Regions from separate parts of the Bradyrhizobium sp. USDA 223 genome, predicted to be linked through region 3. Evidence: predicted binding sites of a transcription regulator. Region 3 holds the regulator's gene; each other region holds the start of a gene.
What was found. The regulator PhoB, encoded in region 3, activates phosphate uptake and scavenging genes when phosphate is short. The targets are predictions, from matches to a motif close to TGTCATNNANCTGTCAT.
Positions count from the first base shown of each region.

Region 1 (9,491 bases), 4.0 Mb from region 3:
CCGCTGCGATCGAGCGATCGGTTTGCGTCAATTGCAGGCAGGACACGAACACCATCGAGGAATGGACGATGTTGCAATGGGCCAGCATCGCGCCCTTCGGCTTGCCCGTGGTGCCGGAGGTGTAGAGGATCATCGCGGTGTCCTCTTCGCTCACCTCGATCGGCGCCGATGCCGGCGGGTTGTCGGCGAGCACTGCGAAACGCGACAGAGCCGGATCATCGGCGACTGCGATGCGGTGGATCACGTCGGGCACATCATGCGCATCGGGCAGCCGCTCGGCGAGCGCGGCTTCGTGGATCAGGATCTTGGCACCGCAATCCGCGAGCACATAGGCGATCTCCGGCTTCTGCTGGCGCGTGCTGAGCAGCACGGTGACGAGCCCTTCATGCGCGGCGGCAAACAGCAGCAGCGGAAATTCGATGCGATTGCCGAGCAGGATGGCAACGCGATCGCCGCGCTGCAATCCCAGCTTGCGAAATCCGGCAGCGATCCGCGCGGCTTGCTCCATTGTTTGCCGCCAGCTCAGGCGGACATTGCCGCAAATCAACGCTTCGCCATCGGCATTGCGGCCGCATGCCTCCGCGATCATCGCCCAGAGGCTCGAAGGCCGATCAAGAAATGCCGGCACAACCCGATCGCCAAACCGCGCCTCGAGCCGCATCGGCGGGATCTGAGCTCGCGACCAGTCCATGGGGATGCCCTCGGCTTGTTGCTCTTGTTATCTTCCCCGCATGGACATGCGGGTTTCGTCTTGTGCTGACCGGCTAGACCCCGATCACGGGCACGCCGATCACCACCGGATGGAACGCGAAGGCCAGGGCCAGATAGGCGACCACGCCGACCGCGACGGCGATCAGATCGTTGGTCGGGCCGCCGACCGGAATCGGCGGGGCACCGGCGTCGGTGCGAGCTTTCAGCGAGATGCGGTCATAGACCGCCCAGGCAAGGAACGAGCCGAACAGGATGATGGAGCCGAGATCGCCATTGGCAAGCAGATGCGCCGCCGCCCACAGCTTGATGCCGGCCAACATCGGATGCTTCAACGTCGCATAGATGCGGCCACGCATGTAGGACGCCACCACGAGGATGACTGCAGGCAGCATCAGGGCGAGCGTGATGTGCTTCATCGCCTTCGGCGGATACCAGACGTCGATCCAGCCGGAGCTGCGGTAGTGGGCATAGCCCCAGATGATCAGCGCCAGCCCCGCGAGCGAAACCGCCGAATAGAGGAGCTTGTAGGTCCCCTCGCCCAGCCTCGCGATCGCCTGCGCGCGCGCCTTTCGTTTGGTTGTGAAAATATGGGATGCAAAAAACAGCACCAGCCCCAGGATCATGACCAGCAGACCCACGACATCCTCCCCACAAAGCAGCCCCCATCACTGAGGTATCATCGATTGGCCGATGGTCGCAACTCGCGCGCTATTTGCCGGGCTCCCGATTGTCGACATAACGGATTGCGATGGGTCGACCGGCCAACGCCCCGCCGAGACCGCTGGTAAACTTCAACGGCAGACAGGCCTTCAGCGATGCATTGATGGCGTTCAGATAGGTCGTCCGGGTGTCCGCCGGCACACCCGCAGTCGCGTATGTGAGGCGCGGCGGACCGATCAGACTGCCGTTCTTGTTGAAGCTGAAACGCACCGACATCTGCATGCCCGCGCGCGCTTGGTCCGATGGCGGCGACCAGCAGCTGCGCAGCGCGGCGAAGAGGTCGCCGATCGTGTCGAGATCGTGATCGGGCTTCTGGTATTTGGCGCGGTCGGCCTCGGCAGGCACGCTCTCGATCGTGAGCTGGAGGTTTTGGCCGTAAGGGTAGTCGATCTCGGGAATGCAGGGGCCGGGCTCGAGCGGGCTGCAATAGGACGGCGTGCAGGGCTCGCCGTCGAGCACGCTGCAAGGTTCGTGCGCGAACGGAATCGGATTGATCTGGCGTCGCTGCGCGTCGACGGCGATCGAGGTCATTGCCAGCAAGGCAAGAACAAGAATGCAGCGCCACATGTACCGGGACCGCAATGGCATTTGCAACAGGTGGCGACGGCTATAAAAGCTTCAAGGCTGGCCGCGATGGTTCGCTTCACTCGACAATCTGATCCGCTTGCGCCACCAGCGTGGGCGGTAAATTCAGTCCCAACGCATTGGCTGTCTTGAGATTGAGCAGGAACTGGAATTCATTCGGTTGTTGGACTGGCAAGTCTGCGGGACGGGTTCCTCTCAAGACGCGGTCGACATAATCCGCCGAGCGACCGACGAGCTGCGTAATCGAGACTCCGTAAGACATCAGCCCGCCGTCCGTGACGAAGGACGGGAACGGATACATCGCCGGCAGACGATGCGCGGCCGCCAAGTTCAGAATCAATTGCCGATGAACGAGTGGAAATGCGTCGGGAAAGATCAGCAGCCCGCCGTCTGGCTGCTCTGCAAAGCGGGAGATCGCCTGTTCGAGCTCGGCGGCGTTGTGCGCCGGCGCCGGAACGAGCTGGAGCTGGACTGCCGGAATGGCCGCTTCCACGGACGGCATCAAGATCATGGGCGCCGTGCGCGGATTGAAGACTGCGGCAACCCGTCGTATCGCCGGGGCCGCCTGCTTGAGCAATTGCAGCCACTTGCCGGCCATTTCAGGCTCGAAAGTCGTGAAGCCCGTAATATTTCCGCCCGGCTTGCCCAGGCTTTGAACGAAACCGGCACCCACCGGATCGGCAACGACGGTGAAGATGATCGGCAAGATCGGCGCGCGTCGCCTCAGGGCTTCCACGGACGGAGTGCCGATTGCCAGAAGCACATCCGGCCCCCACTTCACGAGCTCCGCCGCCTGGGCATCGGCGACATTCGGATCGCCGGCCCACCAGCGATACTCGATATGGATGTTGCGCTCCTGTTCCCAACCGAGCTCGCCCAGACGCTGTCTCAGTTTCTGGTAGCCGGCCTGGCTCTCCGGATCGCTCGCTCTGCCTCCCGCCAACACACCGATCCGCCGCACATTCCCCTGCGCGGATGTGCTCAGCGGATAGGCCGCCGCGCCTGCAGCGAGCATGATGAATTCGCGCCGCCTCATGACCGTCGACCTCGCTGTCCTGCTTCACGGAAAAGGTCTGGGAAAGATTACCCCTTCTTCTTGACATCCTTGACGTTGCTGAACTCGATGCCCTCGGCGCGCTCCCTGGTGTAGCCGAGGTAGAACTCGTTCCGGGCGAGATAGACGGGATCGCCATCGACATCGTCGGCAATGCTCGAATTATTGGCGGCGATGAAGCTGTCGAGTTTTTTGCGGTCCTCCGAGGAGACCCAGCGCGCCAGCTGGAACTCGCTGACCTCGAACTCGACCGGCAGCGAATATTCCGCCTCGAGCCGCGCCTTGAGCACGTCGAGCTGCAGCGCGCCGACCACGCCGACCAGCGCCGGGGCGCCGTCGCGGGGGCGGAACACCTGCACCACGCCCTCTTCCGACATCTGCTGCAGGGCTTCCTTCAGCTTCTTCGCCTTCATCGCGTCGGTGAGACGGACACGGCGGACGATTTCCGGCGCGAAGCTCGGCACGCCGACGAAGTTGAAATCCTCGCCCTCCGTCAGCGTATCGCCGATGCGCAGCGTGCCGTGGTTGGGAATGCCGACGACGTCGCCGGCGAAGGCTTCGTCCGCGACCGAGCGGTCCTGCGCGAAGAAGAATTGCGGGCTCGACAGCGGCATGCTCTTGCCGGTGCGCACGAGCTTCGCCTTCATGCCGCGGCTGAGCTTGCCCGAGCACAGGCGCGCAAACGCGATGCGGTCGCGGTGGTTGGGATCCATGTTGGCCTGGATCTTGAACACGAAGGCGCTCATCCTGGGATCGGTGGCCTCGACCTTGCGCTGGTCGCTGTCCTGCGCGCGCGGCTCGGGCGCGAACTTGCCGAGGCCCTCCAGGAGGTCTCCGACGCCGAAATTACGCAGCGCGCTGCCGAAATAGACCGGCGTCAGGTGGCCTTCGCGGAATGCGTCGAGCTCGAACGGCTTCGACGCCTCGGTGACGAGCTCGAGCTCGTCCTTCACGGCGGAGACGTCGAGATTGGCGTTGAGCTTGGCGAGCTCTTCGATCTCGATCTCGAGCGCCGCGCCGGTCTTGGCGCCGCCGCCTTCGAGCAGGCGCACGCCGCCATTGACGACGTCATAGGTGCCGAGGAAGTCGCGGCCGCGGCCGACCGGCCAGGTCATCGGCGTGGTGTCGAGCGCAAGCGTCTTCTCGATTTCGTCGAGCAGCTCGAACACGTCGCGGCTCTCGCGGTCCATCTTGTTGATGAAGGTGATGATCGGAATGTCGCGCAGACGGCACACCTCGAACAGCTTTCGGGTGCGCGCCTCGATGCCCTTGGCCGCGTCGATCACCATCACGGCGGAATCGACCGCCGTCAGCGTACGATAGGTATCTTCCGAAAAGTCCTCGTGGCCCGGCGTGTCCAAGAGGTTGAAGACGAGGCCCTCGAACTCGAAGGTCATCACCGAGGTCACCACCGAGATGCCGCGCTCACGCTCGATCTTCATCCAGTCAGAACGGGTGTTGCGCCGCTCGCCCTTGGCCTTGACCTGGCCGGCGAGGTTGATGGCGCCGCCGAACAGCAGCAGCTTTTCGGTCAGCGTGGTCTTGCCGGCGTCGGGGTGAGAGATGATCGCAAAGGTCCGCCGCCTCGCCACCTCGGCGGCAAGCGGGGAACGGGCCGGCGATTCGGCTGTGGTGGCGGCGATGTCGGACATGGCGGGAGCGTGTGGCAGGGAAAACGGGCCTGATCAAGCCTCATTTGGTGATTGCGAAGGTTTCCGGCCAGCCCCATATCCCCCTTTTGGGAGGACGACCTCCCTGCCCATCAGCACACCAGCCGCGGGGACGACCCTGCCTTGAATGGAGGGTCGCCATGGCCTGGAGCATCCTGTTCGTCGCCGGTCTCCTCGAGATCACCTGGGCCATTGGCCTGAAATACACCGAGGGCTTTAGCAAGCTTGTCCCGTCCGTGGTCACGCTGGTCGCCATGGCCGGCAGTGTCATCCTGCTCGGGCTCGCGCTCAAATCACTGCCGGTCGGAACCGCCTATGCGGTCTGGACCGGCATCGGCGCGGTCGGTACGGCGACGCTCGGCATGGTTCTGTTCGGCGAGCCGGCGACGGCCTTCCGCCTCGCCAGCATCGGCCTGATCGTCGCCGGCATCATCGGACTGAAGCTCGTCACCTGACGAGCTGGACCACCCACCAGGTCAGGGCGGCCACAATGGCCGAGGCCGGGATCGTGATCACCCAGGCATAGACGATGGAGCTTGCGACGTTCCAGCGCACGGCCGAGACGCGGCGGGCGGCACCGACGCCGACGATAGCGCCGGTGATGGTGTGGGTGGTCGAGACGGGAACCCCGAGATAGGTCGCCATGAACAGGGTCACCGCGCCTCCCGTCTCGGCGCAAAAGCCTTGCATGGGGGTCAATTTCGTGATGCGCAGGCCCATGGTGCGGACGATGCGCCAGCCGCCCATCAGCGTGCCCAACGCCATCGCCGCCTGGCAGGACAGCACCACCCAGAACGGCACCGAGAAGTCGCTGCCGAGATAGCCCTGCGAATAGAGCAGCACGGCGATGATGCCCATGGTCTTCTGCGCGTCGTTGCCGCCATGGCCGAGCGAATAGAGCGACGCGGAGACGAATTGCAGGATGCGGAAGGCGCGGTCGACCGCGAACGGCGTCGAGCGTACCGAGGCCCAGGACACGATCGCAACCAGCGCCATTGCGAGCAGGAAGCCAACCAGCGGCGACAGCACGATCGCCAGCGCGGTCTTGGACAGGCCGCTCCATACCGCGGCCGAAATACCGGCCTTGGCCAAGCCGCCGCCCACGAGCCCGCCGATCAGCGCGTGCGACGACGACGATGGAATGCCGAGCGCCCAGGTCACGAGGTTCCAGACGATGGCGCCGACGAGGGCTGCGAAGATCACCTGGGCGTCGACGACCGCGGGATCGATGATGCCGGTGCCGATGGTCTGGGCGACGTGCAGCCCGAACACCAGGAAGGCGATGAAATTGAAGAACGCGGCCCAGAACACCGCGAATTGCGGCCGCAGCACGCGGGTCGAGACGATGGTCGCGATCGAATTGGCGGCGTCGTGCAGGCCGTTCAGGAAATCGAACAGCAGCGCGACGGCGATCAAGCCGACCAGGACGGGAAGACCCAACGCGGCATCCACGGCGAGGCCCTACACCTGCTCGATGACGATGCTGTTGATCTCGTTCGCAACGTCATCGAAACGGTCGGCCACCTTCTCGAGATGGTCGTAGATCTCGGCCCCGACGATGAAATCCATCGCATTGCCGTCGCGGTGCTTGAGGAACAGCTCCTTCAGGCCGATGTCGTGGAGATCGTCGACCCGGCCCTCGAGATTGCCGAGCTCCTCGGTGATCGCGGTCAGCATGGCGACGTTCTTGCCGATCTCCTGCATCAGCGGCAGCGCACGGCCGACCAGATTGGCGCATTCGATCAAGAGTCCGCCGATCTCGCGCATCGGCGGCTCGAAGCTGCGCACCTCGAACAGCATCACGGCCTTGGCCGTCTGCTGCATCTGGTCGATGGCATCGTCCAGCGACGTGATCAGGTTCTTGATGTCGCCGCGGTCGAACGGGGTGATGAAGGTGCGGCGTACCGCCGTCAGCACCTCGCGGGTGATGTTGTCGGCGTCGTTCTCGAACTGGTTGACGCGCTGGCAATAGACCGGCGTCTCCTCGCCCCCCTTAAGCATGCCCTGCAACGCGACTGCGCCCTGAATCACGGTCTGGGCATGCCGATCGAACAGGTCGAAGAACCGCTCTTCCCTGGGCAGGAACGCACGAAACCATCGCATCATGGGAATAGGCTACCGGTTGGAAAATGGTCAGGCCCGCGAGGGCTGTCATAAAACTGTCATAGACCATTTTCGATCCGCGCGCGTGTCGCCTCACGCCCGCGGAGCCGGGTCATCCACCGCTTTCATGCATCAATGAAATTGATGCAATATCAACTACTTAAAGCGAACGCCGGAGGTAATGCGCGATTTCGCCGACGACGCCGCGGCGGAAGGTGAGCACGCAGACCACGAAGATCACGCCCTGGATCACCGTCACCCACTGGCCGAAGCCCGCCAGATATTGCTGCATGGCGATGATGACGAAGGCGCCGACCACGGGACCGAAAACGGTGCCGAGCCCCCCGACCAGCGTCATCAGCACGACCTCGCCCGACATCGTCCAGTGCACGTCGGTGAGCGAAGCGTTCTGGGCCACGAACACCTTCAGCGCACCGGCAAAGCCGGCGAGCGTCCCCGACAGCACGAAGGCCAGGAACTTGTATTGGTCGGTACGGTAGCCGAGCGAGATCGCGCGCTGCTCGTTCTCGCGGATCGACTTCAGCACCTCGCCGAACGGCGAGTTGATGATGCGGAAGATCAGGAGGAAGCCGGCGAGGAAGCCGACCAGCACGACATAATACAGCACCGTCGGCTTGGACAGATCGAGCAGGCCGAACATGCGTCCCTGCGGGATGCCCTGGATGCCGTCCTCACCATGGGTGAACGGGGCCTGGAGATAGATGAAGTACAGGAGCTGCGACAGGGCCAGCGTGATCATCGAGAAATAGATGCCCTGGCGACGGATCGAGATGTAGCCGGTGACGATCGACAGCACGAACGCCGCGGCGACGCCGACGAGAATGCCGAGCTCGGGCGGCAGTGCCCAGACCTTCAGCGCATGCGCGCTGCAATAGCCGGCCGTGCCCAAGAACATCGCGTGGCCAAACGACAGCAAGCCGCCATAGCCGACCAGCAGATTGAAGGCGCAGGCGAGCAGCGCAAAGCACAGCGCCTGCATTACGAAGAAGGGGTAGACGCCCGTGAACGGCACCGCTGCGAGCAGCAGCGCCATCACAGCGAATACAATCATCTCGTCGCGCATCGCACGCGGGGTCACAGGAAGCGTGTCGTCCGTCAGGGTTGTCATCTCAGGCCGCCCTTCCCGTCAATCCCGTCGGCTTCACCAGCAGCACCAGCACCATCAGCACGAACACGACGGTGTTGGACGCCTCGGGATAGAAATACTTGGTCAGGCCCTCGATCACGCCGAGCGCGAAGCCGGTGATGATGGAGCCCATGATCGAGCCCATGCCGCCGATCACCACCACCGCGAACACGACGATGATGAGGTCGGCGCCCATCAGCGGCCGCACCTGGTTGATCGGCGCCGAGAGCACGCCGGCGAGCGCGGCAAGGCCGACGCCGAGACCGTAAGTGAGCGTGATCATGCGCGGCACGTTGATACCGAAGGCACGCACCAGCGTCGGATTTTCGGTGGCGGCGCGCAGGTAGGCGCCGAGCTGCGTCTTCTCGATCAAAAACCAGGTCGCAAGGCACACCGCCAGCGAGAACACGACGACCCAGCCGCGGTAGATCGGCAGGAACATGAAGCCGAGATTCATGCCGCCCCTGAGCTGGTCGGGAATGGCGTAAGGCAGGCCCGAGGAGCCGAAATAGTTCTGGAACACGCCCTGCACGATCAGCGCGATGCCGAAGGTCAGGAGCAGGCCGTAGAGATGATCGAGCCCGGTCAGCCATTGCAGCATGGTCCGCTCCAGGATCATGCCGAAGATGCCGACGATGATCGGCGCCAGCAGCAGCGCCCACCAATAGTTGATGCCGCCGAGGTTCAGCAGGAAATAGGCGACGAAAGCGCCCATCATGTAGAGCGCGCCATGGGCGAAATTGATGATGTTGAGCATGCCGAAGATGACGGCAAGCCCGAGACTGAGCAGCGCGTAGAACGAGCCGTTGATCAGTCCCACCAGTAGCTGAGCGTAGAGAGCCTGCATCGATCCCGCACCCGGTCCCTTCTATTCCTCAACAACAGGCCGGCACCGCTGCGCGCCGGCCTGTAGCGTTCACGTTACTTCTTCACCAGCGGACAGGCGCTTTCCGACAGCGGCCGGAAGGCCAGGTCGCCGGGGGTCGTGCCGATCAGCTTGTAATAGTCCCAGGGGCCCTTGGATTCCTCGGGCTTCTTGACCTCGAACAGATAGGCCGGATGCAGCTTGCGACCGTCCGCACGGATCGTTCCCTTGCCGAACAACGCATCGTCGGTCGGCATCTCCTTCATCTTGGCGACCACCTTGGCCCCGTCATGCGGATTGCCGCCCATCGCCTCCAGCGCCTTGAAATAGTGCAGCAGGCCCGAATAGACGCCGGCCTGCACCATCGAAGGCATCGCCTTGTTCTTCATGCGCTCGGAAAAGCGTTTGGAGAAGGCGCGCGTGCCGTCGTTCATGTCCCAATAGAAGGTCTCGGTGAAGTTCAAGCCCTGCGCCACCTTCAGACCAAGCGAGTGCACGTCGGTGATGAAGAGCAGCAGGCCCGCAAGCTTCTGGCCGCCCGAGACGATGCCGAACTCGGACGCCTGCTTGATGGTGTTGGTGGTGTCGCCGCCGGCATTCGCCATGCCGATGATCTTGGCTTTGGAGGCCTGCGCC
Region 1 is NZ_JBIYDR010000001.1:3,053,998-3,063,488, forward strand. It holds gene ABIA40_RS14175 (class I adenylate-forming enzyme family protein) at 1-691, opposite strand, end outside; gene ABIA40_RS14180 (NnrU family protein) at 765-1,349, opposite strand; gene ABIA40_RS14185 (hypothetical protein) at 1,420-1,998, opposite strand; gene ABIA40_RS14190 (ABC transporter substrate-binding protein) at 2,075-3,052, opposite strand; gene ABIA40_RS14195 (peptide chain release factor 3) at 3,100-4,722, opposite strand; gene sugE (quaternary ammonium compound efflux SMR transporter SugE) at 4,881-5,195, shown strand; gene ABIA40_RS14205 (inorganic phosphate transporter) at 5,188-6,192, opposite strand; gene ABIA40_RS14210 (DUF47 domain-containing protein) at 6,202-6,846, opposite strand; gene ABIA40_RS14215 (branched-chain amino acid ABC transporter permease) at 7,004-7,972, opposite strand; gene ABIA40_RS14220 (branched-chain amino acid ABC transporter permease) at 7,974-8,837, opposite strand; gene ABIA40_RS14225 (ABC transporter substrate-binding protein) at 8,912-9,491, opposite strand, start outside.
Region 1: a site for PhoB is predicted at 6,890-6,906, ahead of ABIA40_RS14210 (DUF47 domain-containing protein). Genes of this name have one in related genera too.

Region 2 (9,491 bases), 580 kb from region 3:
AGTGCGATGAAGTACGTCTACATCTTGGAGAGCCTCGATTCCCTCCATTTCTACGTCGGGATCACCGACGACCTCCGCGCCCGACTGACAAAGCACAATGCTGGCGAGGTGCCCCACACTTCGAAATACGGACCTTGGCGGCTCAAGACTTACGTCGCATTCAGCGACGAGAAGCAGGCCGTCGCATTCGAAAAGTACTTGAAGTCGGCATCAGGCCGCGCCTTCGCCAAGAAGCGGCTTTAGCCCCCTACTCCCCGATCACCGCATTCAGCCGATCCCTCAGCGCCACGATCTCGTCCTTCATCGCGACCAGTTCTGACACCGAGCAGTCCGACGCCGCCAGGATCGATTGCGGCACGTTGCGCGCCTTCTCCTTCAGCGCATGGCCCTGCGCCGTCAGGGCGATCAGGACCTGGCGCTCGTCCTCGCGCGAGCGGGTGCGCCTGACGAGATGGGCAGCCTCGAGCCGTTTGAGCAGCGGCGTCAGCGTGCCCGAATCCAGGAACAGCTTCTCGCCGATCTCCTTGACCGGCACGTCGTCCCGCTCCCACAGCACCAGCATGACCAGATATTGCGGATAGGTCAGGCCGAGCCGATCGAGCAGCGGCTTGTAGACGCGGTTGAAGGCGTGCGTGGCGGAATAGACCGCAAAGCAGATCTGGTTGTCGAGGCGAAGCGGGTCTACCACCGTTGATTTCCGGGCCATGACGAATCTCGCGCGTTTCTCTCATTCTGGGCCCGGCCGGCGGCACATTCAATTGCGAACAATTAAATGTGAGGCGCGACGAATTAGATTGCGCGCAATCTAATTGTCTGCGATAAAGCTTGCACCCCAACCCGGAAAGACCCGAGGAGACGAAAATGTCTGTGAACGTCCTCTACAAGACCAGCGCCAAGGCCACCGGCGGCCGCGACGGCCATGCTGCGACCCTCGACGGCGCGCTCGACGTCAAGCTCACCACGCCGAAGGAGCTCGGCGGTGGCGGCGGCGCTGGCAACAATCCCGAGCAGCTGTTCGCGGCCGGCTATGCCGCCTGCTTCATCGGCGCGATGAAGTTCGTGGCCTCGCAGGGCGGCCCGAAGGTGCCTGCGGATGCCTCGGTCACCTCGACCGTCGGCATCGGCCCTCGCTCCGAGGGCGGCTTCGGCCTCGATATCGACCTTGCGGTCTCGCTGCCGGGCCTTGCCCGTGCAGATGCCGAGGCGCTGGTGGCGAAGGCGCACCAGGTGTGCCCGTACTCCAATGCCACGCGCGGCAACGTTGACGTTCGCCTGACGGTGGTCTGATCGGCAGCGCGGATCGGCTGGCCCGGGGCCTCCTCGGGCCGGCCACTTACGAGGAAATTTGCCACCCCGCGGCATGGCTGCACGGCGGCGCATACGGCTCCACGCTCGGCGCCATTGCTGGCGCAAACAAACCTCGCTAGGCCTGTGATCCAATGATCGACACAGGGAAGCGAAGGCATGACTGAAGCAGCAACGGGCGCCATGAGCGGACTGCGCGTCATCGATCTCACGCGCGTGCTCGGCGGTCCCTACTGCACCCAGATCCTCGCCGACCACGGCGCCGACGTGATCAAGGTCGAGCCGCCCGCGGGCGACGAGGTGCGCGAATGGGGCCCTCCGTTCCACGAAGAGGATGCGGCCTATTTCGTCGGCATCAACCGCAACAAGCGCTCGATCGGCCTCGACCTCGCCTCCGAGGGCGGCCGAATCGTGCTGCTCAAGATGCTGGAGACCGCCGACGTCCTGATCGAGAATTTCAAGCCGGGCACGCTGGAGAAATGGGGCATCGGCAACGACGTCCTCAGCAAGAAATATCCCCGCCTCGTGCATTGCCGGATCTGCGGCTTCGGCGCCGACGGCCCGCGCGGCGGCAACCCCGGCTATGATGCCATCATCCAGGCCATGACCGGCATGATCGCGGCGACCGGCTCGCCCGAGAGCGGGCCGATGCGGATCGGCGTGCCCTTGGTCGACATCACCACCGGACTTTATGCGGCGATCGGCATCCTGATGGCGCTGTCGGAGCGGCAGCGGTCGGGCAAGGGCCAGTTCCTGGAGACGACGCTGTACGAGACCGGCCTCGCCATCATGCATCCGCACACCGCGAATTATTTCATGCATGGCAAGCCGCCTGGTCTCACCGGCAACGAGCATCCGAACCTCGTCCCTTACGCGATCTTCCCGACCAAGACCGACAACATCTTCATCGGCGTCGGCAATGACGGCACCTTCCGCAAGCTGGCGAAAGAGATCGGCAAGCCCGAGCTCGGCACCGATCCACGCTTTGCCCGCAACAAGGACCGCATCGCCAATCGCGAGGCGCTGCGCGCCGAGCTTGCCGCCGTGTTCAGCCAGCACGAGGCCGAGCCGCTGTGCAACCGCCTGCTCGCGGCCGGCCTGCCCGCGGGGCCGGTGCAGAAGATCGACCAGGCGTTGACCAACCCGCACACGATCGCGCGTGGCGATATTATCGAGAAGGACTGGTACAAGGGCGTGGCTTCGCCGATCCGGCTCGACCGCAGCAAGCCGAGCCTGCGCCGCGTGCCGCCGAAATTCAGCCAGCACGCGGCCGAGGTGCTGGGCGAGTTCGGCTACTCCAAGGCCGAGATCGACGCGATGGTCGAAAAGGGCACGGTCTGCGGTCCCGAGCGGAAACGCTGAGCTAAGGCGAGCGTCAACGGTGGTGCGCTCCCTCTCCCGCTCGCGGGAGAGGGTTGGGGAGAGGGTGTCTCCGCACCGGGACAATCCCCTAGAGGATAGAACCCTCACCCGGCGCGATAGTGCCTCATCTCAATGCCGCACTGCGGCGCGCGCACGCATGTGCAGCGCGAACGGAGTCGGCTGACGGCTCCGTCTTGGCCTATTTGACGACTTCCCATTTGGCAGCGCTTGCTGCTTTCGTTTGTCCCGCTTACACAGTCATGTGAACGTCATGTGGCGCTGCTAGCGCAAGCGCTTCTTTAGTGACGGGCAAGGGAGGTTTTCTTGATGGCTCTTCGACATTTTGGCGCGGCGGCGGCCGTCGCACTCACAATTGGTCTCGGCGTCTCGCCGGCACTCGCAGTGACCGAAATCCAGTGGTGGCACGCGATGACCGGCGCCAACAACGACGTCATCGTCAGGCTCGCCAACGACTTCAACGCCACGCAGAGCGACTTCAAGGTGATCCCGACCTACAAGGGCAACTACGCCGACACGATGAACGCCGGCATCGCCGCGTTCCGCGCCGGCAACGCGCCGCACATCATGCAGGTGTTCGAGGTCGGCACCGCCACCATGATGGCCGCGACCGGCGCAGTGAAGCCGGTCTACAAGCTGATGGCCGAGACAGGCGAGAAGTTCGATCCGAAGGCTTACTTGCCCGCGATCACCGGCTACTACTCGACCTCGAAGGGCGAGATGCTGTCCTTCCCCTTCAACTCGTCCTCGACGGTGATGTGGGTCAACCTCGACGCGCTGAAGAAAGCGAATGTCGAGATCCCGAAGACCTGGCCCGAAGTGTTCGACGCCGCCAAGAAGCTGAAGGCGGCCGGCCACGCCACTTGCGGCTTCTCCAACTCCTGGGTCACCTGGGTCAATCTCGAGCAGCTCTCCGCCTGGCACAACGTGCCGCTCGCCAGCAAGGCAAACGGTCTCGACGGCTTCGACACCGTGCTGTCCTTCAACGGTCCGCTCCAGGTCAAGCATCTCGAAAATCTGGTCGAGCTCCAGAAGGACAAGACCTACGACTATGCCGGCCGCACCAACACCGGCGAAGGCCGCTTCACGTCGGGCGAATGCCCGCTCTACCTGACCTCGTCGGCGTTCTTCGGCAACGTGAAGGCGCAGGCCAAGTTCGCCTTCACTGCGGTGCCGATGCCCTATTATCCCGACGCCAAGGGCGCGCCGCAGAACTCGATCATCGGCGGTGCCTCGCTCTGGGTGATGGGCGGCAAACCGGCGGACGATTACAAGGGCGTCGCCAAATTCTTCTCCTTCCTCTCGGACACCGATCGCCAGGTCTACATCCACAAGGCCTCGGGCTATCTGCCGATCACCAAGGCGGCCTATGACAAGGCCAAGGCGGATGGCTTCTACAAGGACCAGCCCTATCTGGAAACGCCGCTGCTCGAGCTGACCAACAAGGAGCCGACCGAGAACTCGCGCGGCCTGCGCCTCGGCAACATGGTGCAGCTCCGTGACGTCTGGGCGGAAGAGATCGAGCAGGCGCTGGCCGGCAAGAAGACGGCCAAGCAGGCGCTGGACGCGGCCGTCGAGCGCGGCAACACCATGCTGCGCCAGTTCGAAAAGACCGCCGTGAAGTAAGGCGACAAGCGACAGGCCGGTCAACCGGCCTGCCGCCCCCGCAGGCATCATGCAAAAGCAAGCCATTTTCCAATCGAAGCTATTGCCCTATGCGCTGGTTGCGCCGCAGCTCGCGATCGTCCTGATATTCTTCTACTGGCCGGCCTTGCAGGCGGTGATCCAGTCCTTCCTGCTCCAGGACGCCTTCGGCCTGTCAACCAGCTTCGTCTGGTTCGAGAACTATATCGACCTGTTCAAGGAGCGCGCCTATTTCGAGGCGATCGTCCGCACCTTCTTCTTCTCGTTCGCCATCGCGATCTCGTCGCTGTCATTCGCGCTGCTGCTCGCGGTCATGGCCGACAAGCCGCTGCGTGGCGGCACGCTTTACCGCACGCTGCTGATCTGGCCCTATGCGGTGGCGCCGCCGGTCGTCGGTGTGCTCTGGATCTTCATGCTGCACCCTTCGCTCGGCGTGCTCGCGCGCTACTTGCGCACCCTAGGTATCGACTGGAATCCGCTGCTCGACGGCAATCAGGCAGCTGCCCTGATCATCATGGCGGCCGCCTGGAAGCAGATCTCCTACAACTTCCTGTTCTTCCTCGCCGGCCTCCAGAGCATCCCGCGCAGCGTGATCGAGGCGGCTGCGATCGACGGCGCCCGCCCGATGCGCAGGTTCTGGACCGTGATCTTCCCGCTGCTGTCGCCGACAATCTTCTTCCTGCTGGTCGTCAACATCGTCTACGCCTTCTTCGACACGTTCGGCATCATCGACACCATGACCCGCGGCGGTCCGGGCAAGTCGACGGAGACGCTGGTCTACAAGGTCTATACCGACGGCCTGCTCGGCGGCAACCTCGGCAGCTCCGCGGCGCAATCGGTGATCCTGATGATCATGGTCATCGTGCTGACGGGCATCCAGTTCCGCTTCGTCGAACGCAAGGTGACCTACTGATGGTCGAGGAAGAAGGCTTTCGGCGCTACATTGCCCATATCATCCTCTGGATCGGGATCGCGATCGTCGCGTTCCCGGTCTATCTCGCTTTCGTGGCCTCAACCCAGGACAACGCGGTGATCGCCAACGGGCAGATGTCGCTGCTGCCGGGTGGCCATTTTCTCGAAACCTACAATAAGACGATCTTCATCGGCACGAGCGGCTCCACCCGCGAGCCGGTCGGCAACATGATGCTGAACTCGCTGGTGATGGCGATGCTGATCGCGCTCGGCAAGATCGCGGTCTCGATCATCTCCGCCTATGCGATCGTCTATTTCCGCTTTCCGTTCCGGATGGCGATCTTCTGGATCATCTTCATCACTTTGATGCTGCCCGTCGAGGTGCGCATCTATCCGACCTACAAGATCGTCGCCGACCTGCACATGCTCGACAGCTATGCCGGCCTGTCGCTGCCGCTGATCGCATCGGCCACCGCGACGCTGCTGTTCCGCCAATTCTTCATGACGGTGCCGGACGAATTGCTGGAAGCCTCGCGCATCGACGGCGCCGGCCCCTTCCGCTTCTTCTGGGATACGCTCTTGCCGCTGTCGCGCACCAACATGGCGGCGCTGTTCGTGATCCTGTTCATCCTCGGCTGGAATCAGTATCTCTGGCCGCTGTTGATCACCACGCGCGACGACATGCAGACCATCCAGATCGGCATCCGCAAGATGATCACCACCACCGACGCGCTGACCGAATGGCCGATCGTGATGGCAACCGCCGTGCTGGCCATGCTGCCGCCGGTGGTCGTCGTCGTCGCCATGCAGAAATTGTTCGTGCGCGGCCTGGTCGAGACGGAAAAGTGAAGATGGCGAATAGTGAATGGCGAGTGGCGAATGGGGTCGCTGCGTCCGCCTTGCGTGCTAACAAGTCCCCATTCGCCATTCCCTACTCGCTATTCGCCGGTGCAACCCATGGCTAACGTCACCCTGCGCAGCGTCCGCAAGACCTATCCCGGCGGCTTCGAGGCCATCAAGGGCGTCGACGTCGATGTCGGCGACGGACAGTTCTGCGTGCTGGTCGGACCAAGCGGCTGCGGCAAGTCCACGCTGCTGCGCATGGTCGCGGGACTGGAGACGGTCACCGGCGGCGAGATCGACATCGGCGGCCGCGTCGTCAACCAGGTCGAGCCCGCCGATCGCGACATCGCGATGGTGTTCCAGAACTACGCGCTCTATCCGCATATGAGCGTCTACAACAACATGGCCTATGGCCTGCGTAACCGTGGCATGGCCGAGGCCGAGATCAAGACTCGCGTGGAAGAAGCCGCGCGCGTGCTCGAGCTCTCCGCCATGCTGGAGCGCAAGCCGCGCCAGCTCTCCGGCGGCCAGCGCCAGCGCGTCGCCATGGGCCGCGCCATCGTGCGCCAGCCGAAAGTGTTTTTGTTCGACGAGCCGCTCTCCAATCTCGACGCCAAGCTGCGCATCGCGATGCGGGTCGAGATCCGCAAATTGCAGCGCCGGCTCAACACGACGTCGATCTACGTCACCCATGACCAGCTCGAGGCGATGACGCTCGCCGACATTCTTGTCGTGATGAACGGCGGCCAGGTCGAGCAGGTCGGCAATCCGCTTGATATCTACGAGAAGCCGGCCACGACCTTCGTCGCCTCCTTCATCGGCGCACCGCCGATGAACCTGATGTCGACGCGGCCCGAGGAGATCCGGTCGCAGCTCGCCGGCAGCGCCGCAGCCGACGCCGGCATCGTCGGCATCCGCCCAGAGGATTTTGTCATCACCGACGAAGTCCCGGCCGGCGGCGTCGCCTTGCCGCTCACCGTCGAAGCGATCGAGCGCGTCGGCGCCGAGACCTTCGTCTACGGCTCCCGCGAGCAGGAGGACCAGCGCGTCGCCGCCACGCCCGGCGAGCTGCCACCCGGTGAGGTCATCGTCCGCATTCCCGGAACCCAGGCGCCCGCCATCGGCGCGAGGATCCGGGTCGCGGCGGTGCGGGCCAAGCTGCATCTGTTCAGTGACGACGGGCGGACGCGGCTTAAGAGCTGAGCGGCTCCGGGGCCCGACGACAAAAGTGCGAAAACAACCCCATGCACAGTAGAAAGGGGTTTGTTTTCGTTGGAGAATTCTCGCGGATCCGTCATGCCCGGGCTTGTCCCGGGCATCCACGCTCTCGGTGCTGCCAAGCAAGGTCGTGGATGGCCGGGACAAGCCCGGCCATGACGCAGCTGAGGCCATGTCGAGCCTATCGAAGGCGGAATCGGCCCGTCCACAGCCTCCCGGCTACCTGCTTGAACCCACAGGGGAACATGCCCATATTGCTGATCAAGGGGTGCCACGACGGGCCCCGACACACCAAAGTCGCTTCTGCGAGGACTTTGTAAACTATGTCTCGTGTTCCAACGCTCTCCAGTCCCTTCCTGCTGGGCTTTGACGAGATCGAGCGCGTGCTCGATCGGGTCGTCAAAGGCGCCGACGGTTATCCTCCCTACAATATCGAGAGGTGCGACCGCACGGACGGCCAGCCCGAGCGTTTGCGCATCACGCTGGCGGTCGCCGGATTTACGCGCGACCAACTCGATGTAACCATTGAGGAAAACCAGCTCGTGATCCGCGGACGGCAGCAGGACGACAAATCCCGGCAATACATCCATCGCGGCATCGCCGCGCGCCACTTCCAGCGCACCTTCGTGCTGGCGGAGGGGATGCTGGTGCTGGGTGCGGATCTGAAGAACGGGTTGTTGTCGATCGATCTGGCCCGGCCTGAACCGGAGCGGATCGTTAAGACAATCGCTATCAATGAGCACGAATAATGGAACGAGTAGCGGACTCGACCGCTTAGTGTTCCAGAGGAGTCGAGACCATGAGTGAAGGTCACGTTGCGTTCGAATACGAAGCCAAGAACGTCTCTCCGGAGACGCTGGCAACCCTGGGCGAAGGCCATATCGCCTATGTGAAGCAGATCCGCTCCGAGGACGTGCCGGGCCTGTTCCCCGAGGCGCCCAAGATCGCGCCGGGCCTCAAGCTTTTCGCGCTCCACGCCGCCGACGGCACGCCGATCATGCTGACCGACAGCCGCGAAGCCGCGATCGCCAACGCCTGGAGCAACGAGCTGCAGGCCGTGAGCGTGCACTAAAGCACGCGCGCATCGCAGGAAGAGAGTTTCAAACGGGCATGCCTTCGCAGGAAGGCGTGCCCGTTTTCAATTGGGCGGCGAGGTGTTCGCGTCGCCATCGGCAGCCAACCGGGATTCGGCGACGTCCCCGCCCGCGTGCGCAGGGCAATCGCATGTTAGTCGTGGCTGGGACACCGACTGTGTCCACAGCGTCATGGCCGGGCTTGTCCGGGCCATCCACGCCTTTCCACGTAGCGCAAAGAACGTGGATGCCCGAGACAAGCCCGGGCATGACGGCCTTTCGAAATTCAAATGCGATGTGCGGGGAAGCCTTGCCTTTTGCCGCGCACGAGACCGTCATCAATCCGTGATTTGACATTTCGTTCGTGTTTGTCAAATCTGACAAAATGCAGGCCAAGGCCCCTCCCCAGGACCGGATCCTCGACGCCGCCTTGCGCGTGTTCCGGCGCCACGGATTCCGCCGCTCCTCGATCGAGCAGGCGGCGGAGGAAGCCGGACTGACGCGGCAGGCGCTCTATCATCACTTCGCCTCCAAGGAGGCGCTGTTTCGCGCCGTGCTCGAGCGGATCTACGCGCAGGGGCTCGCTGCCGAAATCGCGGCCGCGAAGGCGGCGGAAGAATCCGGCCTCGAGCTTGCCGACATCCTGGTCGCCGAGATCGGCGCGCGGATGCAGTCGCTGCTCGCTTCGCTCAAGGATTCGCCCCACACCGAAGAGCTGTTTTCCGAGCACCTCGCGCAGGCGCGCGACCTCTACCAGAGCTATTCCAGCCGGTTCACCGAGGAGATCGCAACCACGATCACGCGGGTGTGCCGCAAGCGAAAGCTCAAGCTCGAAAGCGGCGTCAGCGTGCGCGAGCTCGCGCGCTGCGTCGAGATGGCGATCCACGGCACCAAATCCGCTTTCCCCGCCATGCAGCCGGTCGACGCGTTCCTGAAGCAGCTCGAGACCATGCTGCGCATGCTGATCGCCGGCGCGATGGCGCCGTCGGCAAAGAAGTCCCTCCGCAAAACGGGAGTTCGAAAATGACCAGCACGACCATCAATGGACGGCCTCTGGTGCTACCGGACGATCCGGATGCGCTCTTGATCGACGTGATCCGCGACGGCGGCCTCACC
Region 2 is NZ_JBIYDR010000001.1:6,469,329-6,478,819, forward strand. It holds gene ABIA40_RS30140 (GIY-YIG nuclease family protein) at 7-243, shown strand; gene ABIA40_RS30145 (MarR family winged helix-turn-helix transcriptional regulator) at 248-706, opposite strand; gene ABIA40_RS30150 (organic hydroperoxide resistance protein) at 862-1,287, shown strand; gene ABIA40_RS30155 (CaiB/BaiF CoA-transferase family protein) at 1,465-2,667, shown strand; gene ugpB (sn-glycerol-3-phosphate ABC transporter substrate-binding protein UgpB) at 2,995-4,311, shown strand; gene ugpA (sn-glycerol-3-phosphate ABC transporter permease UgpA) at 4,361-5,242, shown strand; gene ugpE (sn-glycerol-3-phosphate ABC transporter permease UgpE) at 5,242-6,090, shown strand; gene ABIA40_RS30175 (sn-glycerol-3-phosphate import ATP-binding protein UgpC) at 6,199-7,287, shown strand; gene ABIA40_RS30180 (Hsp20 family protein) at 7,626-8,051, shown strand; gene ABIA40_RS30185 (DUF1150 domain-containing protein) at 8,102-8,374, shown strand; gene ABIA40_RS30190 (TetR/AcrR family transcriptional regulator) at 8,740-9,402, shown strand; gene ABIA40_RS30195 (molybdopterin-dependent oxidoreductase) at 9,399-9,491, shown strand, end outside.
Region 2: a site for PhoB is predicted at 2,924-2,940, ahead of ugpB (sn-glycerol-3-phosphate ABC transporter substrate-binding protein UgpB). Genes of this name have one in related genera too.

Region 3 (9,491 bases):
CTGAACCGGACACTGGCGCTGACGATCATCGTGGCGCTGATCGGTTACGTGATCTGGGTCTGGAGCCAGCCGCGGGTGGTCGGCCGCGGCCCCTGGACCGTGGTGCTGCCGGGCGGCCCGCTGACGCTGCTCCAGATCGCGATCGGCATCGTCGATCTCGGTTTCTGCGCGCTGGCGATGTATGTGCTGGTCCCCGACGAGCCCAATCTCGGCTTCGTGATGGTCGCGGTGATCTTCGTCTCGGCGACCCTGCTCGGCTTCGCCAGCCATTCACCCGGAGGCTTGGGGGTGTTCGATGCCGCCATGCTGGTCGGCCTCTGGCAGATGGACCGCGAGGAGCTGCTGGGCGGCATGCTCCTGTTCCGCGTCCTCTATTATCTGTCTCCGTTCGTCTTATCTGTAATCTTGCTGACGTTTCGAGAGGTTATAATCGGCGCCCGATCGAAGCGCTTGCAACAGGCGGCGCTCAAGCTGGACCCCGGCCCGGCGCCTGAAGCCGCCTATGTGAGAGAGCGCAGCGACAGCGGCGCCTGACCGGTGTCAGGTCCTTAAGGACAGCCCAGGAGAAGTCCGCCCCGATGGCGATCGACGCCCCCTCTTCTCCCTCCGCCCAGCCCTGGTCCGATCGGCTGCGGCACTCGACCATCATCCTGATCGCCGCGGCGCTGGCGCTGTCCGTCGTGGTCTCGCTCGGCGAATTGTCGGCGCTGCACGCTGCAATCGTGTTCCTCTGCATCGCGGCGGCTGCCTTGATCCCGTGGCGGCTGCACGATCCCGCCACCTCCCGCGACGACGTCAGACGCATCAACCCGGTCGAGAGCGCGGCGGTGGCCGCGGTGGTCGCCGGCATGCCGGATCCGGCGGTGCTGCTCGACCGGGCCGGCCGCGTCATCCACCTCAACGCCGCCGCCGCCCAGCTCGCGCCGGCGCTGCGCAAGAACGAGCTCGCCCAGTTCGCGCTGCGCTCGCCGGAGATCATCACCGCGCTGCGCGAGGCCATCGCGACCACCGAGCCGCGGCGCGCGACCTATCTCGATCATGTTCCGGTTGATCGCTGGATGGAGCTGATCATCACGCCGGTACCGGTGCCGACCAGCTTCGGCGGCGCCGACAAATGCATGCTGATGACCTTCCACGACCAGACGCCGCTGCGCCGGGTCGAGGAGATGCGCGCCGACTTCGTCGCCAATGCCAGCCACGAGCTGCGCACGCCGCTGGCGGCGCTGTCGGGCTTCATCGATACGCTCCAGGGCCAGGCCAAGGACGATCCCAAGGCGCGCGAGCGCTTCCTCGGCATCATGCACAACCAGGCCACGCGCATGGCGCGCCTGATCGACGATCTCTTGTCGCTGTCGCGGGTCGAGCTGTCGGCCCATGTCCGGCCCGACACCCTGGTCGATCTCGTCCCGATCATCCGTCAGGTCGCCGACGGGCTCGAGCCGCTGGCGCGCGAGCGTCAGGTCGAGGTGGACATCCACCTGCCGGAGCCGCCGGTGATGATCGCGGGGGACCGCGAGGAGCTGCTCCGCCTGTTCGAGAACCTGATCGAGAACGCGCTCAAATACGGCGCCTCCGGCGGGCGCGTCATCGTGTCGCTGACCTCGAGCGCCGCCGCTGACGGAACTCAGGAAATCCGGGTCATGGTCCGCGATTTCGGCCCGGGCATCGCGCCGGAGCACCTGCCGCGGCTGACCGAGCGCTTCTACCGGGTCGATGTCGGCGACAGCCGCTCGCAAGGCGGCACCGGGCTCGGGTTATCGCTGGTGAAACATATTCTTAACCGTCATCGCGGCCGCCTTTTGATCGAAAGCGTGCCCAGGCAGGGCGCCACCTTCACCGCCTGTTTTCCCCAGACCAAGACTCCGGCTTGATCGGAAACGCAAGCAATTTCAATTGCTTGGTGTCGTCATCCAACTGTCACGAAACCTTCGTAAAAGCACAGCCGACCGCCCCTAAAGCGGCGGCGCGGGGAGCGCGATCGGGCGCGGATGGCGCTTCGCTCCCCTGTATGGAGACCAGCATGAATTTCCTCAAAACCATGGTCGCTGCCGGCTTGGTCGCCGCATCGACGACGGTAGCCTTTGCGGCCGACATCACCGGTGCCGGCGCGACGTTCCCGTTCCCGATCTATTCGAAGTGGGCCGACGCCTACAAAAAGGAGACCGGCAACGGTCTAAACTACCAGTCGATCGGCTCGGGTGGCGGCATCAAGCAGATCCAGGCCAAGACCGTGACCTTCGGCGCCACCGACGCGCCGCTCAAGGCCGAGCAGCTCGAGAAGGACGGCCTCGTCCAGTGGCCGATGGTGATGGGTGCCATCGTCCCCGTCGTCAACCTCGAGGGCGTGAAGCCGGGCGAGCTGGTGTTCGACGGCGAGACCCTGGCCAACATCTATCTCGGCAAGATCACCAAGTGGGACGATGCCGCGATCAAGAAGCTCAATCCCAACGCGAAGCTGCCGTCAGAGGCCATCACCGTGGTCCGTCGTTCGGACGGCTCGGGCACCACCTTCAACTTCACCAACTATCTCTCCAAGGCCAGCGCGGACTGGAAGAGCAAGGTCGGCGAGGGCACCGCGGTCGAGTGGCCGGTCGGCGTCGGCGCCAAGGGTAACGAGGGTGTGTCCGGCAACATCAGCCAGACCAAGAACTCGATCGGCTATGTCGAATACGCCTATGCCAAGCAGAACAAGCTCACCCACACCGGTCTCGTCAACAAGGCCGGCAAGCCGGTGCAGCCGACCGTCGAGGCCTTCCAGGCGGCCGCTTCCAACGCCGATTGGTCCAAGGCTCCCGGCTATTACGTCATCCTGACCGAGCAGCCCGGCGAGAAGTCCTGGCCGATCACGGCGGCGACGTTCATCCTGATGCACAAGTCCGCCACCGACAAGGCGGCCGCGCAGGAAGCAATCAAGTTCTTCCGCTGGGCCTTCAAGAACGGCGGCAAGATGGCCGAGGAGCTCGACTACATCCCGATGCCGGACAGCGTCGTCCAGCAGATCGAAAAGACCTGGGCTGCCGAGATCAAGAGCTAAGGCGCTATATGTGTCCCGGACACGGTTCCGGGATGCTGCAAGATCTCCGCTCCGGATCGGCCTCCTGCCGTATCCGGAGCGCGCCACCAACAACAAGCGTACATAAAACGGGTATAGGGGATCGGCGTGGCTGAGATGGCTGTTGAGAGCAATGTGATTGATGCTGCCGGTCCATATGATCGCGCCAAGGCCTTGAGCGCGTTCAAGCTCGGCGACGTCACCTTCTACTGGATCACGCGGTTGTCCGCGATCTCGGTGCTGCTGATCCTCGGCGGCATCATCATCTCGCTGATCGTCGGCGCCTTCCCGGCGATCCAGGAGTTCGGCATCTCCTTCCTGTGGACGCAGCGCTGGGCGCCCTCGGCCGATCCGCCGGTGCTCGGCGCGCTCGGGCCAATCTACGGCACGCTCGTCACCTCCTTCATCGCGATGCTGATCGCCATTCCCGTCGGTCTCGGCATTGCGATCTTCCTCACCGAGCTCTGCCCGCAATGGCTGCGCCGCCCGATCGGCATGGCGGTCGAGCTGCTCGCCGGCATTCCCTCGATCATCTACGGCATGTGGGGCTTCTTCGTGCTCGGCCCCTTCCTGGCCAACACCTTCCAGCCCTTCATGATCAGGGTGTTCGACGGCGTCCCCGTGCTGGGCGCGATCTTCGCAGGGCCCCCGTCCTATCTCAGCCTGTTCAACGCCGCGCTGATCCTCGCCATCATGGTGCTGCCCTTCATCACCTCGATTTCGGTCGACGTGTTCAAGACGGTGCCGCCGGTGCTGAAGGAAGCCGCCTACGGCGTCGGCTGCACCACCTGGGAGGTCGTCCGCAGCGTGGTGATCCCCTACACCCGCGTCGGCATCATCGGCGGCGTCATGCTGGCGCTGGGCCGGGCGCTCGGCGAGACCATGGCGGTGACCTTCATCATCGGCAACTCGTTCCGGATCTCCTCGTCGATCTTCGCGCCGGGCACGACCATCTCGGCGGCGATCGCATCCGAGTTCGCCGAGAGCGACGGCCTGCACCAGTCCGGCCTGATCCTGCTCGGCCTCCTGCTGTTCGTGCTGACGTTCTTCGTGCTCGCGGCCGCCCGTTTGATGCTGCTGCGCCTCGAAACCAAGGCCGGGAAGTGAAGCCATGAACCCGATCTATTCACGCCGCCGCCGCTGGGACATCGTCATCCGCGGCCTCTGCATCGCCGCCGCCGCCTTCGGCGTCACCTGGCTCGCGCTGATCCTGGTCACGCTGCTCTACAACGGCCTGGCCGGGCTCAACCTCCAGGTCTTCACAGCTGACACGCCGCCGCCCGGATCGAACGAGGGCGGCCTGCGCAACGCCATCGTCGGCTCGCTGATCATGACCGTGATCGGCGTCGGCATCGGCGCGCCGCTCGGCCTGTTCGCCGGCACCTATCTCGCCGAGTACGGCCGCAACGACAAGCTGACCTCGGTGATCCGCTTCATCAACGACATTCTCTTGTCGGCACCCTCGATCATCATCGGCCTCTTCATCTATGGCGCGGTGGTGGTGCCGATGCGCGGCTTCTCGGCGATTGCGGGCGCGCTGGCACTTGCCGTCATCGTGATCCCGGTCGTCGTGCGCACCACGGAGGACATGCTGCTGCTGGTGCCGAATCCGTTGCGCGAAGCTGCCAGCGCGCTCGGCCTGCCGCGCTCGCTGGTGATCAGGCGAATCGCGTACCGTGCGGCGCGCGCCGGCCTCATCACCGGCGTGCTGCTCGCCACCGCCCGGGTCGCCGGCGAGACCGCGCCGCTGTTGTTCACGGCGCTGTCGAACCAGTTCTTCAGCCTCGGCCTGGACAAGACGATGGCGAACCTGCCTGTCACCATCAACAACTTCGTGCAGAGCCCCTACGAATATTGGAAGCAACTCGCCTGGAGCGGCGCGCTGCTGATCACCCTGACCGTGCTTGCCCTTAACATTGGCGCGCGCATCCTTGGCGCCGAGAGGACTGCAAAATGAGTGAAATGTCTGTTTCCGTCAGCGCACCGACCGTTCATCCCGGTTCGCAGCCGTTGCCCGAGGCGCCCGCCAAGGTCACCGCGCGCAACCTCAACTTCTACTACGGTGACCACCACGCGCTGAAGAACATCAACCTGGCGCTCGGCACCAACCGCGTCACGGCGTTCATCGGCCCGTCCGGCTGCGGCAAGTCCACCCTGCTGCGCATCTTCAACCGGATGTACGACCTCTATCCGGGCCAGCGCGCAGAGGGTCAGCTGTTGCTCGACCACACCAACATCCTCGACCCCAAGCTCGACCTCAACCTGCTCCGCGCCCGGGTCGGCATGGTGTTCCAGAAGCCGACGCCGTTCCCGATGACGATCTACGAGAACATCGCCTTCGGCATCCGCCTCTACGAGAAGATCTCCAAGTCCGAGATGGACGGCCGCGTCGAGAAGGCGCTGCGCGGCGGCGCGCTGTGGAACGAGGTCAAGGACAAGCTTAATGCCTCCGGCCTGTCGCTCTCCGGCGGCCAGCAGCAGCGCCTCTGCATCGCCCGCACCGTCGCGGTGCGGCCCGAGGTGATCCTGTTCGACGAGCCCTGCTCGGCACTCGACCCGATCTCGACCGCCAAGGTCGAGGAGCTGATCCAGGAATTGTCCGAGAATTACACGATCGCGATCGTCACCCACAACATGCAGCAGGCGGCGCGCGTCTCCGACAAGACCGCCTTCATGTATCTCGGCGAGTTGATCGAGTTCGACGACACCAGCAAGATCTTCACGTCGCCGAGCGATCGGCGCACGCAGGATTACATTACCGGCCGGTTCGGCTGAGGAGACGGAACATGGGTTCTGAACATACCTTAAAGGCTTTCGACAGCGACCTTCAGGAGCTCACCCGCCTGGTCGCCGAGATGGGCGGCATCGCCGAGCGCATGATCGTCGATTCCGTCGACGCGCTGATCCGCCGCGACGTGGCGCTCGGCCAGCGCGTCGTCGCCACCGACGGCGAGCTCGACGCGCTGCAGAAGCGCATCGAGGAGCGCGCCGTGCTCACCATCGCCCGCCGCCAGCCGATGGCCGTGGACCTGCGCGAGATCGTCGGCGCCATGCGCGTTGCGACCGATCTCGAGCGCATCGGCGATCTCGCCAAGAACATGGGCAAGCGCGTCGCGGCGCTGGAGACGGATTTTCATCCGCTCAAGCTGTTCCGCGGCCTGGAGCACATGACCGACCTCGTGCAGCAGCAGGTCAAATCGGTGCTGGACGCCTATGCCGCGCACGACCTCCCGGCGGCGATGGCGGTGTGGAAGGGCGACGAGGAAGTCGACGCCATCTGCACCTCGCTGTTCCGCGAGCTCCTCACCTACATGATGGAGGATCCGCGCAACATCTCGTTCTGCATCCACCTGATGTTCTGTGCCAAGAACATCGAGCGGATCGGCGACCACGCCACCAACATCGCCGAGACCGTGTTCTACATGATCGAGGGCCAGGCGATCACCGACAAGCGGCCGAAGGGCGACATGACGACCTTCGCCACGACGGTGCCGAACACCTGACGACTTAAGGAGCGACGACAACATGGGCGCACGCATTATGGTGGTTGAGGACGAGGAAGCTCTCACCGAGCTTCTTCGCTACAACCTCGAAGGCGACGGCTATGACGTCGAGACGGTGATGCGCGGCGATGACGCCGACACCCGCCTCAAGGAGCACATTCCCGATCTGATCGTGCTCGACTGGATGCTGCCGGGCCTGTCGGGCATCGAGCTGTGCCGGCGGCTTCGGACCCGCTCCGAGACCAAGCAGCTGCCGATCATCATGCTCACCGCGCGCGGCGAGGAGAGCGAGCGGGTGCGCGGGCTTGCGACCGGCGCGGATGATTACATCGTCAAGCCGTTCTCGGTGCCGGAGCTGCTTGCGCGCGTGAAGGGTCTGCTCAGGCGTGCGAGTCCCGAGCGCCTCGCCACCGTGCTCGCCTATGGCGATATCGAGCTCGACCGCGACAAGCGCCGCGTGGCGCGCTCAGGCCGGCCGATCGATCTCGGCCCGACCGAATATCGCCTGCTGGAGTTCTTCCTGGAGCATCCCGGCCGCGTGTTCTCGCGCGAGCAGCTGCTCGACAGCGTCTGGGGCCGCGACATTTACATCGACGAGCGCACCGTCGACGTCCATATCGGCCGCCTGCGCAAGCTGCTCAATCTCGGCCGCGAGCAGGACCCGATCCGCACCGTCCGCGGCGCCGGCTACGCGCTGGACGATCGCTTTGCGAAGGCTGAGCAGACATAAAGCGCCAGCGACAGCTGGTTTGGCGAACTGCGGCGCCGATCTCGACCGTCATCCCGGGGCGCGCGCAGCGCGAGCCCGGGATCTCAGCGCGAGCGCTCGCGCTCGCCGCGATCAACGATAGTACGTGGTCTGGCGAAGACTCGCAGTAACCATCTCGCGCAATCACCGCGCCCTGTGGTTATGGATCCCCGCTCCCCGTGCGCAATCGCGCACTAGGCGGGGATGACACCGAATAATTGGAGCCGTCATCGTGTGACGGCTGCTGTCCTGGCAATCAATGAAATCGCGAGCTCACCGCGTGCCCGGCTTCGGTGCTGCGCGACGGCGGTCCGCTGCGGGCTGATAGGCCACGCGCGAATGCTGGGCGCAGTAGGGCAGGCCTGAGAGCGCCTTGCCGCCGCAGAAGAAGAAATCCGGGCTCGATGGATCGCCGACCGGCCAGTGGCAGGTCGCCTCGTTCAATTCCAGCAGCGACAGCCGCTGGCTCATCGGCACCACGTTGTCGTAGGTAACCGGCTCGGCTTCCAACTCGACCTCGAAGGCCTGCGCCAGCGCGGTGTTGCCGCGCGCGACGGGGCGGGTCACCCGCATCATGTGCTGCGCGGGCCGTGCCTTGCGCGGCCTGGGCGCTGCCGATGAAGGGCTCTTGGCGCGGCCGGACAGGCCGAGCCGGTGCACCTTGCCGATCACGGCATTGCGGGTCACATTGCCGAGCTCCGCCGCGATCTGGCTGGCCGAAAGTCCGGCCTCCCAGAGCTTCTTCAGCTGCTCGACGCGATCATCGGACCAGGTCAAAACCGTCATTGCACCCTTTCCCTCGCTGCGCGCCTGCCATCCTGGGCCTTCGCAGCGAATGCTTTAGCCTTGAAAAACCCGTGCCGTCAGAATCCCTTAAGGCTCGCCGGGCGCGCTCAAGACGCCCGAACGTTTACGCCGGTACATGAGGACTTCTGGGATCAGAACTGCTGCACGAGATGTCGTATCTGACAGTCCAAACGCTACAATATGGCGTGACTCCCGCGCAAGAGTCCGCCGACTCGCTTCCACATGTTCCGTGGTGAAAAACCGCAAAATCGGCACCGCAAGACTACGGAATCAGCGTTTCGCGAGGCTTTCCGGGCGGCATTGACACCCGTCTTGCCAAGCATAAGATAGTGGCACGTGCCGCCCTTAAAAGGCGGCACGTTTCGTTTTCCGGGGCCGGTTGATGGTGCGTCGCGCAATGCATGCCTCACACCGTCCGCAACATTCAAGTGATGTCATGACTAACAGCGCAGCGCCGCATTTGCTCCCCGTTTTCGCCAGGGCCGACCTCGGTTTCGAGCGCGGCGAAGGCTGCTGGCTGATCGCGACCAACGGCGATCGCTATCTCGATTTCACCTCGGGCGTGGCGGTGAATGCGCTCGGCCATGTCCATCCCGCGCTGGTCAAGGCATTGCAGGAGCAGGCGACCAAGCTCTGGCACATGTCGAACCTGTTCCAGAGCCCTGACGGCGAGAAGCTCGCAAGCCGCCTCTGCAATGAGAGCTTTGCGGACTTCGTGTTCTTCTGCAATTCCGGCGCCGAGGCGCTGGAAGGCGTGATCAAGCTGGTGCGTCACCATCACTTCTCCAAGGGGCATCCGGAGCGTTACCGCATGATCACCTTCGAGGGTGCCTTCCATGGCCGCACGCTGGCGACGCTCGCCGCCACCGGCTCTGCGAAATATCTCGAGGGCTTCGGCCCGCCGATGGATGGCTTCGACCAGGTGCCGCATGGTGATCTGGAGGCTGTGAAGAAAGCGATCGGTCCGCACACCGCCGGCATTCTCATCGAGCCGATCCAGGGCGAGGGTGGCGTTCGTTCTGCACCTCACGCCTTCCTGAGGGCGCTGCGCGAGCTCTGCAACGAGCGCGGGCTGCTGCTCGCCTTCGACGAGGTGCAGACCGGCATGGGCCGCACCGGCGAGCTCTTTGCCTACAAGCGCACCGGCGTCACACCGGACGTGATGTCGCTCGCCAAGGCGCTCGGCGGCGGCTTTCCGATCGGCGCGGTGCTGGCGACCGCGGATGCGGCCGCCGGCATGGGGCCCGGCTCGCACGGCTCGACCTTCGGCGGCAATCCGCTCGCGATCTCGGCTGCCAACGCCGTGCTCGACGTCATGCTCAAGCCCGGCTTCTTCGACCACGTGCAGAAGATGTCGCTGCTGCTCAAGCAGAAGCTCGCC
Region 3 is NZ_JBIYDR010000001.1:7,048,776-7,058,266, forward strand. It holds gene ABIA40_RS32760 (lysylphosphatidylglycerol synthase domain-containing protein) at 1-534, shown strand, start outside; gene ABIA40_RS32765 (ATP-binding protein) at 579-1,871, shown strand; gene pstS (phosphate ABC transporter substrate-binding protein PstS) at 2,021-3,034, shown strand; gene pstC (phosphate ABC transporter permease subunit PstC) at 3,170-4,159, shown strand; gene pstA (phosphate ABC transporter permease PstA) at 4,164-5,009, shown strand; gene pstB (phosphate ABC transporter ATP-binding protein PstB) at 5,006-5,827, shown strand; gene phoU (phosphate signaling complex protein PhoU) at 5,839-6,555, shown strand; gene phoB (phosphate regulon transcriptional regulator PhoB) at 6,578-7,285, shown strand; gene ABIA40_RS32800 (GcrA family cell cycle regulator) at 7,577-8,089, opposite strand; gene ABIA40_RS32805 (aspartate aminotransferase family protein) at 8,547-9,491, shown strand, end outside.